2 regions of the Pseudomonas sp. TS_SC_3 genome follow, and region 1 is predicted to be linked to the other one. Evidence: predicted binding sites of a transcription regulator. Region 1 holds the regulator's gene; the other holds the start of a gene.
What was found. Region 1 encodes FliA, which starts transcription of late flagellar genes. Its sites were predicted from a motif close to CTAAAGTTTNNNNNNNNNNNGCCGNTAA; they were not measured.

Region 2: a site for FliA is predicted at 3,085-3,112, ahead of motA (flagellar motor stator protein MotA). Genes of this name have one in related genera too.

Annotation. Positions count from the first base shown of each region.
Region 1 is NZ_CM149586.1:790,271-795,113, reverse strand. Features, by position in the region: gene AC0J6G_RS03835 (chemotaxis protein CheA) at 1-328, opposite strand, end outside; gene AC0J6G_RS03830 (protein phosphatase CheZ) at 340-1,128, opposite strand; gene AC0J6G_RS03825 (chemotaxis response regulator CheY) at 1,148-1,522, opposite strand; gene fliA (RNA polymerase sigma factor FliA) at 1,617-2,363, opposite strand; gene fleN (flagellar synthesis regulator FleN) at 2,360-3,190, opposite strand; gene flhF (flagellar biosynthesis protein FlhF) at 3,268-4,566, opposite strand; gene flhA (flagellar biosynthesis protein FlhA) at 4,582-4,843, opposite strand, start outside.
Region 2 is NZ_CM149586.1:2,965,664-2,970,506, reverse strand. Features, by position in the region: gene asd (archaetidylserine decarboxylase) at 1-640, opposite strand, end outside; gene AC0J6G_RS14175 (rhodanese-like domain-containing protein) at 673-1,488, opposite strand; gene AC0J6G_RS14170 (HDOD domain-containing protein) at 1,534-3,048, opposite strand; gene motA (flagellar motor stator protein MotA) at 3,168-4,019, shown strand; gene motB (flagellar motor protein MotB) at 4,028-4,843, shown strand, end outside.

The sequences.
Region 1 (4,843 bases):
TGCGCTCACGCACTTCGGTAAACATGCTGTTAACGGCATCCAGTGCTTCCAGCACCACATCCATCAACGCGGAGTCGACGCGCCGCTCACCCTTTCGCAGGATGTCGAAGACGTTTTCTGCAATGTGGCAGCATTCCACCAGCTCATTGAGTTGGAGAAAACCGGCGCCACCTTTGACGGTATGAAACCCGCGAAAAATAGCGTTCAACAGATTCATGTCATCCGGGCGACTTTCCAGCTCTACGAGCTGTTCGGACAAGAGGTCAAGAATCTCGCCGGCCTCTACCAGGAAGTCCTGGAGGATTTCTTCATCGGCGCCGAAGCTCATAAGTCGTGCTCCTAAAATCCCAGGCTTGAAAGCAGGTCGTCGACATCATCTTGACTCGATGCGACGTCTTCACGCTTATCGGCATGAATCTGCGGACCTTCACCATGTGAAGGCTGTTTTTGTTTTTCTTGTTCAGCGCGGAGCAACTCGTGGTTGTGCTCAATGCCGGCGAACTGATCCACCTGACTGGCCATCAACACCAGTTTCAGCAGGTTGCTTTCAACCTCAGTGACCAACTGAGTCACTCGCTTGATTACCTGCCCGGTCAAGTCTTGGTAGTCCTGAGCCAGCAAAATATCGTTGAGGTGGCCAGACAGTTTGGCGCCATCGCGCTGGCTGTTTGCAAGAAATAACTCAACGCGCTTGGCTAGCTCACGAAACCCATCGGCGCTCATCTCGCGGCGCATAAAACGCCCCCAGTCTACACTCAGGCTTTGCGCTTGATCACTGAGATCGTTGACCAGCGGTGCGCTCTGCTCGACCAGATCCATGGTGCGATTGGCCGCTTTCTCGGTCATCGTCACCACGTAATTGAGGCGCTCGGTGGCATCGGTGATTTGCGAGACCTCGGTTGCGTGCGGCATACGAGGGTCAAGCTGGAAGTTAACGATGGCGTTGTGCAGCTCGCGGGTCAGCTTACCGACCTCGTGGTAAAGACCACGGTCACGTGCTTTGTTCAGCTCGTGTATCAGCTGTACCGCTTCACCAAAGTTGCCATGTTCCAGGCTTTCTACCAATTGGCGAGCGTTGTGTTTCAGGGACGACTCAAGGTCGCCCTGAACGGAATCTTTATGTTCCATAGAACCCTCATGGCAGACATCAGCCGTTGACCCGCTCGAAGATCTTCTCAATCTTCTCTTTCAGTACCAAGGCAGTAAACGGCTTAACGACGTAACCGTTAACGCCAGCCTGGGCTGCTTCGATGATCTGATCACGCTTGGCTTCTGCCGTTACCATCAGCACCGGCAAGGTTTTCAGGCGCTCATCTGCACGCACAGCGCGCAGCAGGTCGATGCCGGTCATGCCTGGCATGTTCCAGTCAGTTACCAGAAAGTCGAAACTGCCGCTTTGCAGCATCGGCAGCGCGGTAACGCCATCATCAGCTTCTGCGGTATTGGTAAACCCCAAGTCACGCAGGAGGTTCTTAATGATCCGTCGCATCGTTGAAAAGTCATCAACGATGAGGATTTTCATATTCTTGTCCAAGTCGACCTCCGTACAGTCCCAAACGCACCCAGCACCCTGCATGCGCCTTTATTCGTGAAACCGGCTGCGTGAGCTAAACAGCTCAGCGTGCACGCCACTCACCCAAACGGGCGCGTAAACGTGCGGCACACTGACTGTGTAGTTGGCTTACGCGTGATTCGCTAACCCCCAACACTGCACCGATCTCTTTAAGATTCAACTCTTCATCGTAATAAAGCGCCAACACCAAGCGCTCGCGCTCCGGCAGGTTACCAATGGCATCCGCCAAGGCTGCCTGAAAGCGTTCATCTTCCAGATCACGAGAAGGTTCGAGGTGGTTGCTGCCCGCGTCTTCAGTCAGGCCTCCGTGCTCACCGTCCTGCAACAGGTCGTCGAAACTAAACAGGCGGCTGCCTAAAGTGTCGCCAAGAATGCCGTAGTAATCCTCGAGACTCAATTGGAGTTCGGCCGCAACCTCTTGATCTTTAGCGTCTCGGCCTGTTCTGGCCTCAACTTTTCGAATTGCGTCGCTGACCATACGGCTATTGCGATGCACCGAACGGGGTGCCCAGTCGCCTTTACGCACCTCATCAAGCATGGAACCACGGATACGAATACCAACAAATGTCTCGAAACTGGCGCCTTTACTGGAGTCGTATTTTTTTGACGCTTCAAGCAAGCCGATCATCCCGGCTTGAATTAAATCGTCAACCTGCACGCTGGCGGGTAGCCGCGCTAATAGGTGATAGGCAATGCGTTTGACCAAGGGCGCATAGCGCTCGATCAACTGGTGCTGAGAATCCTGCGCCTGCGCCTTGCTATACATACGAAGTCCAGAGGCTGCTGTCATAGGGTCGCGTCTGTGATCGGTTGCTGCACCAAGCGTTCAACAAAGAACTCCAAATGGCCGCGCGGGTTAGCCGGTAAGGGCCAAGCATCGACCTTCTGGGCGATCGCTTTGAACGCCAGCGCGCACTTCGAGCGCGGGAACGCCTCATAGACCGCACGCTGCTTCTGCACGGCCTTTCGCACTGATTCATCGTACGGCACTGCGCCTACATACTGCAGGGCGACGTCGAGAAAACGATCAGTCACTTTGGTCAGCTTAGCAAATAGATTGCGACCTTCTTGCGGGCTATGGGCCATGTTGGCCAATACCCGGAAACGATTCATGCCGTGGTCACGATTGAGCAGTTTGATCAGGGCGTAGGCGTCGGTAATTGAGGTGGGTTCATCGCACACCACCACCAGCACTTCCTGCGCGGCGCGCACGAAGCTAACGACGCCATCACCGATACCAGCGGCGGTGTCGATAATCAGCACATCGAGGTTGTCACTGATATCGCTGAAAGCCTGGATCAGCCCGGCATGCTGCATGGGCGACAGCTGCACCATGCTCTGAATGCCCGAGGCTGCAGGCACGATGCGAATCCCGCCCGGGCCCTGCAACAGCACATCACGCAGCTCGCACTCGCCACTTATAACGTCTTCCAGGGTGCGCTTGGCGCTGAGCCCCAATAAAACGTCAACGTTGGCTAAGCCCAAGTCGGCGTCCATCAACATAACCCTGCGACCTAGGTCAGCCAGTGCCAATGCCAGGTTCACCGAGACGTTGGTCTTGCCGACGCCACCTTTGCCGCCGGTCACTGCAATCACCTGTACGGGATGCATACCCATAATTTCTAACACCTTGTCTAACTTCGACTGGAGCCACTTGGTCGGCTAAGCACCGCTCAATCCCAATAACATGACGCTTAACTGACGCGGCGTGCGGGCTGCTGGTAAAGACCGGCAAACATCTCCGCCATCGTATCTTCGCTCGGTTCTTGGGTCGCCTGCAGCCCAACAGCCCGGCTAACCAATTGATGACTGCGCGGAACGTGCAAATCATCGGGAATACGTGGCCCATCAGTGAGATAGGCTACCGGTAGACGCTGGCTAATAGCCAGTCCTAAAACCTCACCCAGACTGGTGGCTTCGTCCGCTTTGGTGACGATGCAACCGACCAAACCACAGCGTTTATAACTATGGTAGGCGGCTTTGAGCACTTGGCCCTGACTGGTTGCAGCCATAACGAGGTAGTTTTTGGCATTGATGCCACGGCTGGCCAGAGCTTCCAGCTGCATACGAAGCGCAGGATCATTGGCGGGCAAGCCGGCGGTATCAATCAGCACCACCCGCTTGCGCGCCAGCGGAGCCAGAGCCTGGGTCAACGATTGGCCAGGATCGACCAGTGTTACCGGCACATTAAGAATTCGGCCCAAGGTTTTGATCTGCTCTTGCGCACCAATGCGGTAGCTATCCAGGCTGACCAAAGCGATATGCTGCGCGCCGTACTTGAGCACATAACGCGCGGCCAGCTTGGCCAAGGTGGTGGTCTTGCCCATACCCGCCGGGCCAACCAGAGCGATCACGCCGCCCTCTTCCATCGGTTCTTGCTGGGGCGTTTTGATCGCGTGCGCCAAATGCGCCAACAACATACGCCAGGCCTGACGTGGCTCGGCAATAGTAGCGACACGCTCAAGCAGTGCTTTCGACAGCTCGGCAGACAATCCCATACGCTGCAAACGGCGCCATAGATTGGCTTGCTGCGGCTGGCGGTTCTGCAACTGCCCCCAGGCAATTGAACCCAGCTGCACTTCAATAAGCTCACGCAGGCCGTGCAGCTCAAAACGCATGGCATCAAGGGCGCCCTGATCAGCAGGGGCCGACGGGGCACGCGCGGGACGTAGAACATCAGCCAGACTATCTGCCGGGGCATCAGGCATGGCGCCAAACAACTGGCGATCTTTGCCCGCATCCACTTGCGCACGTGTAGTCAGCTCAGCTTGGGCGGTGGCAATTTTCGCCTGGGTCTTGCGCAACTCGGCTTCCAGCGCGGGGTTGGGCTGACGGGACGGCGCAGCAGGCACTTGGTAATCCAACGCAGCAGTCAGCTCGACACCGCCGGCTACTCGGCGATTGCCAATGATCGAGGCATCGGCACCCAACTCATCACGCACCAGCTTCATGGCGGTACGCATATCGGCGGCGAAAAAGCGTTTGACCTGCATGGCCTGTAACCTCGGTTAGTTCTGCCCCACCGTCGCAACGATGGTGACCTGCTTGTTATCCGGAATTTCCTGGTATGCCAGTACATGGATACTCGGAACCGCCAGCCGCGCGAATCGCGAGAGCATCGCCCGGACCGGACCGGCCACCAGCAGTATCACTGGCTTGCCGAGCATCTCCTGGCGCTGCGCCGCTTCCACCAGGGAACGCTGCAGCTTCTCGGCCATACCCGGCTCCAGGAGGATGCCCTCCTCGGAGCCTTGACCGGCCTTCTGAATA
Region 2 (4,843 bases), 1.9 Mb from region 1:
CTGTTTCAATCGAGGCCACGATCATCGCGCCAACCAGCACCACGGCCATCGGGCCACGCTCGGTGTCGAACAGGCAGACCACGCGCTCGTTGCGGGCAAACAGTTCAGGCACGTTTTCTGCCGTGGTCTGGTTAACCGAGAACAGCCGGCCCGGCACGTAAACCATCTCCTTCAGGGTGCCGGCCAGCGGCATGTGCACGCGGTGGTAGTCCTTGGGCGAGAGGTAGATGGTGGCGAAGTCACCGCCCATAAAGGCCGCGGCGCGCTCAGTGTCGCCGCCCAGCAGCTCAATTACGCTGAAGCTGTGGCCCTTGGCCTGAAATACTCGGCCTTGTTCGATTTTGCCCAGCTGGCTGACCGCGCCATCGGCCGGGCTGAGCACCGCGCCAGGCGTGCTGTCGAGCGGGCGCGCGCCGTCTTTCAACGCGCGGGTGAAGAAGTCATTGAAGTGGGCAAAGGCGGTCAGGTCTTCGACCTGGGCTTCGCTCATATTGACCTGGTACTGCTTGGCGAACCAGCCGATCAGGCGATTCTTGAACCAGCCGGCGCGGCATTCGGCGGCGCAGCCGATCAGGCGCGAGAGCAGGTGGTGCGGCAGCACGTACTGGCTGAGGATAAACAGACGATCTTTCATGGGTATTCCTTAAACGTGGCAGGCGGTCTGGCGTGTGCTTAACGCTCGACCGGGGTGTCCGGGTGGTTGCCCCACTCGCCCCAGGAGCCGGCGTAGGCTTTCACCCGCGGGTAGCCGAGTATCTTGGCGACCAGGTAGGTAAAACCGGAGCGGTGATGGGTTTGGCAGTGGGTGATGATTTCTTTATCTGCGGTGATGCCGAGGCTGTTGAGTTGTGCCTGGATGTCCTGACGAATGCGCAGCGCACGCGCCGGGTCCATGCCCGCAGTCCATTCGAAGTTGATGGCGCCGGGGATGTGCCCGGCTTTTTGCGCCAGGGCTTTCTCGCCGCTGTATTCACCTGGCGCGCGGGCATCCCAGATGGCTAGGTCGGCAGCGCCGAGGCGGCTTTGCAGGTATTCGCGCGTCGCGGTCGGCGCGCTGTGCAGCTGCAACGCGATCGCTTTTACGCCCGCTTCTGGCACTGCGGTGCTGAGTTCGCGCTCCTCTGCGAGCCAGGCGTGCAGGCCACCGTCCAAGTAGTGATAGCGCCCGTGGCCGATCACATCCAGCAGCCAGATAAAACGCCCGGCCCAGCCGCCGCCTTCATCGTCATACAGCACATACACGGCGTCGGGGTTGTGCCCCAGCTCGCCGAATAGCTGTTCAAGCTGAGTCTGCTCCGGCAGCAAACCGGGGGCCGGTGGCTGGCCCCGTTGGGTGCGCTTGGGGTCGACAAAGCGGGCGCCTGGGATGTGTCCGGCGGCATAGCGGGCACTGCTGGTCAGGTCAACCAGGATGAGCTCGGGCGCATCTAGGCGGCTGGCCAGTTGGGCAGGTTCGATCAGCAAGGGCAACTCAGCGAAGGCGGTCATGCCAGGCCTCTTTTGACGGTAGGGGGACAGATTGTAGCGGAAAGCCTAGCGGCCGCGGTTGGCAAAGCTGGCCAGGGCCCGCTCAATGCATTGCACGGTTTTGCCGAAGCCCTGCACGCTGACATCGCTCAGCATGTGGCCGCCTTGGTCGGCGAAGATCAGCATGACCACGCGGTTGTTGCTGGCAATCGAGCGAATCAGCAGGTGTTCGCTGGGGAACAGGCTTTTCAGCGAGCCCGGCAGCATGGCAGAAAACTGCGCAATGTTGGCGGGGGTCAGCGTGAGCTGCGCCGGTGCACTGAGCAGGCGGCGCAGCACCTGGCTTTGTTGCGGGTCAAGGCTGAGGCTGGCGGCGGCTTTGTCCAGGCCGCTCTGCTGTTGGGCGATCAAACGGGTGTGGTTGCGATCCGCCAGCAGGATCAGTACACGCTGCATGCCGCAGGCCTGGAGTGCCTGATTGGCGCAGGCGGTGAGCTGCAGCACATTGGTGAACGCGCTGGGCTGTGCCAGCAGCTGCGCGCATTGTTGGCGCCACGCACTGACGACGGCGGGCTTGGGCGGTTCGACGACAGCTTGCAAGTGCCGCTCCTGCCACGGCCAGAGCAGCGCCTCGGCAGGATGCCAGAGGTCGGTAGCGGGCAGTTGGCGGGCGCTGCTAACAGCATTCTGGTGCAGTAACTGCTGCACGCTGTCGAGCGGCAGTTGCAGAAATAGGCCGGCCAGACGCTGCCAGCGCAGGCTATGTTGGCTGTTCCAGGCATAGTGCGCGGAGAGCGCCATGCCGTTGGCCAGCAGGATGCTATTGGCTGGCTGAGTCAACCAGCGGCGCAGGTTGCTGTCGGCGTCTAGGTATTGCTGTTGGTGCAATGGGTGCTCATTGTCGCGGGCGATATGCAGCGCTTTAACCAATAGGCGTCGGTCATTGACCAGCAAGCGGTAACCTTGGGTTATCCCTTCCGGTAAACGCCACTGCTCGCTGAGTGCGAGGCAAAGCTTGAGCAGGGGCACGCCCAGCAGTTCCTTTTCGACCTTGCCTGCTGCCTCGCCCTTGACCAGCACCCGTTGCTCCCACACCTCGAACAGCTCGGGGTGGGCTGCGAGCAGGGTCCAGATCGGCGCGAGAAACAACAGGCTGCCCCAGTGTACTTCCTGCCACAGCCGCGCCAGCCGCCCGGCAAACAGACCATTGGCCTGATGGCTGGCATGTTGGCTGATCAGCTGGATTTGCCTGAGGCCTTTGGGCAGTTCCTGTTCGGCTAAGGCGGGCAGGCGGCTGAGCAGGTCTTCGGTGCGTTTGATGCCAAGGCGACTGATCGCAGCTTCAAGGCTTTCGGCTTGTTCGCTGAGCCCGCTGCTTTTGCGGTTGGCCTCGCGCAGTACGCTGAGCGCCAGCGCCGGGCACTCCTGCATTAAATCCGCCAGCTCGCGCATTGAGCGATTACTGTCCGCGAGGGCGCGGCGCAGCTTCTGCAGGCTATCGCTGGAAGCAGGCAATAGCTGGCTGTCCAGCTGCTTGAGCCAGTCAGTCATCGTGCGCGGATAGTGGATAGGCTTTGGCATGCGGGTTGAGACAAGCTGGCTTTTGACCTTAACTGGCTATAGTCTCGCGCAAAACTTCCGATAAATAGAAGGGTTGTTTTGCAAAGCCCCTTTCTACCCTCTCTGGCAAGTCTCTTTCTATGGCAAAAATCATTGGCATCATTGTTGTATTCGCCAGCGTGTTGGGCGGTTTTATCCTCTCCGGTGGCCAGTTTATGGCGTTGGTTCACCCCTTCGAGATTCTGATTATCGGTGGCGCTGCACTCGGGGCTTTCCTCCAGGCCAACCCTGGCAGCGCGTTTATGCATGTGTTCAAGAAGTCGCTGAGCATGTTCGGCTCGCGCTTTACCCATGCCTACTATCTCGAAGTGCTCAAGCTGCTTTATGAAATTCTCAATAAAAGCCGCCGCGAAGGCATGATGGCCATCGAGGCCGATGTCGAAGACCCGGCTGCTAGCCCGATTTTCAGCAAGTACCCCGGCATCCTTAAAGATCAAAAGATGACCTCTTTCATCTGCGATTACCTGCGCATCATGTCCTCCGGCAACATGGCACCGCATGAGCTTGAAGGGCTGTTCGATATGGAAATCTCCAGCCTCAAGGAAGACATCGAACACCCGGCGCACGCCGTGGCCAAAGTGGCCGACGGCATGCCTGCGATGGGGATCGTGGCGGCGGTACTGGGTATCGTGATCACCATGTCGATTCTTGCCGAAGCGGACAACGCCGAGATTGGTCAGAAGGTGGGTACGGCGCTGGTGGGTACGTTCTTCGGGATTCTGGCGTCCTATGGCTTCTTCGGGCCGCTTGCTGCGGCACTGGAGCATGACGCCAAGGAAGAACTGAACGTGTACGAGGCGATTAAGGCCGGCCTGGTGGCCTCGGCTTCGGGCATGCCGCCGTCATTGGCCGTGGAGTTTTCTCGCAAGGTGTTATTCCCTGCGCACCGTCCGAGCTTCGCAGAGCTTGAACAGGCCATGCGCGGGAGCTAAGACACAGCATGGAAAATAACCAGCCGATCATCGTCAAGCGCGTTAAAAAGGTTGCCGGCGGCCACCACGGTGGTGCCTGGAAAATTGCCTTTGCTGACTTTGCCACGGCGATGATGGCGTTCTTTCTGGTGATGTGGCTGATGACCTCGGCCACGCCAGAGCAGAAAAAACTCATCTCCGGCTACTTCCAAGACCCCGTTGGCTTTTCCGAAAGCGCCAGTCCCTATGTGATAGACCTCGGCGGTACGCCAACACCTGCGCCTGATAAAACCCTCAACGATGTGCCGCAGGATGAGAAAACGCCGGCCGAAGATGTTCAGGCCGACGTCGATAAGTTGCAGGCTGAGTCCATTGCCGAAGAAGTTGAGCGCGAGCGCTTGGAGCTGTTGCTGCAGGAGCTGCAAAACAAAGTTGAAGACAATCCTCAACTGCAGAACTTCAAGGATCAAATTCTCTTTGAGATCACCCAGGATGGTCTGCGTATCCAGATCATGGATGCTGAAAATCGGCCGATGTTTGCCTCTGGGAGCGCGCAACTGCGCCCATATTTCGAAGATATTCTGCTGGCCTTGACCGACACCATCGCCGCGGTGCCGAACAAGATCAGCGTCAGCGGCCATACCGACGCCGCGCCCTTTGTCGGGCGTGGCGGGTATGGCAACTGGGAGCTGTCGGCTGATCGCGCCAATGCGGCGCGGCGCGTGCTGATTGCCGGTGGTTATGACGACGAGCAGGTGGCGCGCGTGGTGGGTTTTGCGTCTTCGGCGTTGTTTGACCGGGAAACACCGCTGAATCCAGTCAATCGGCGCATCGATATTGTTGTG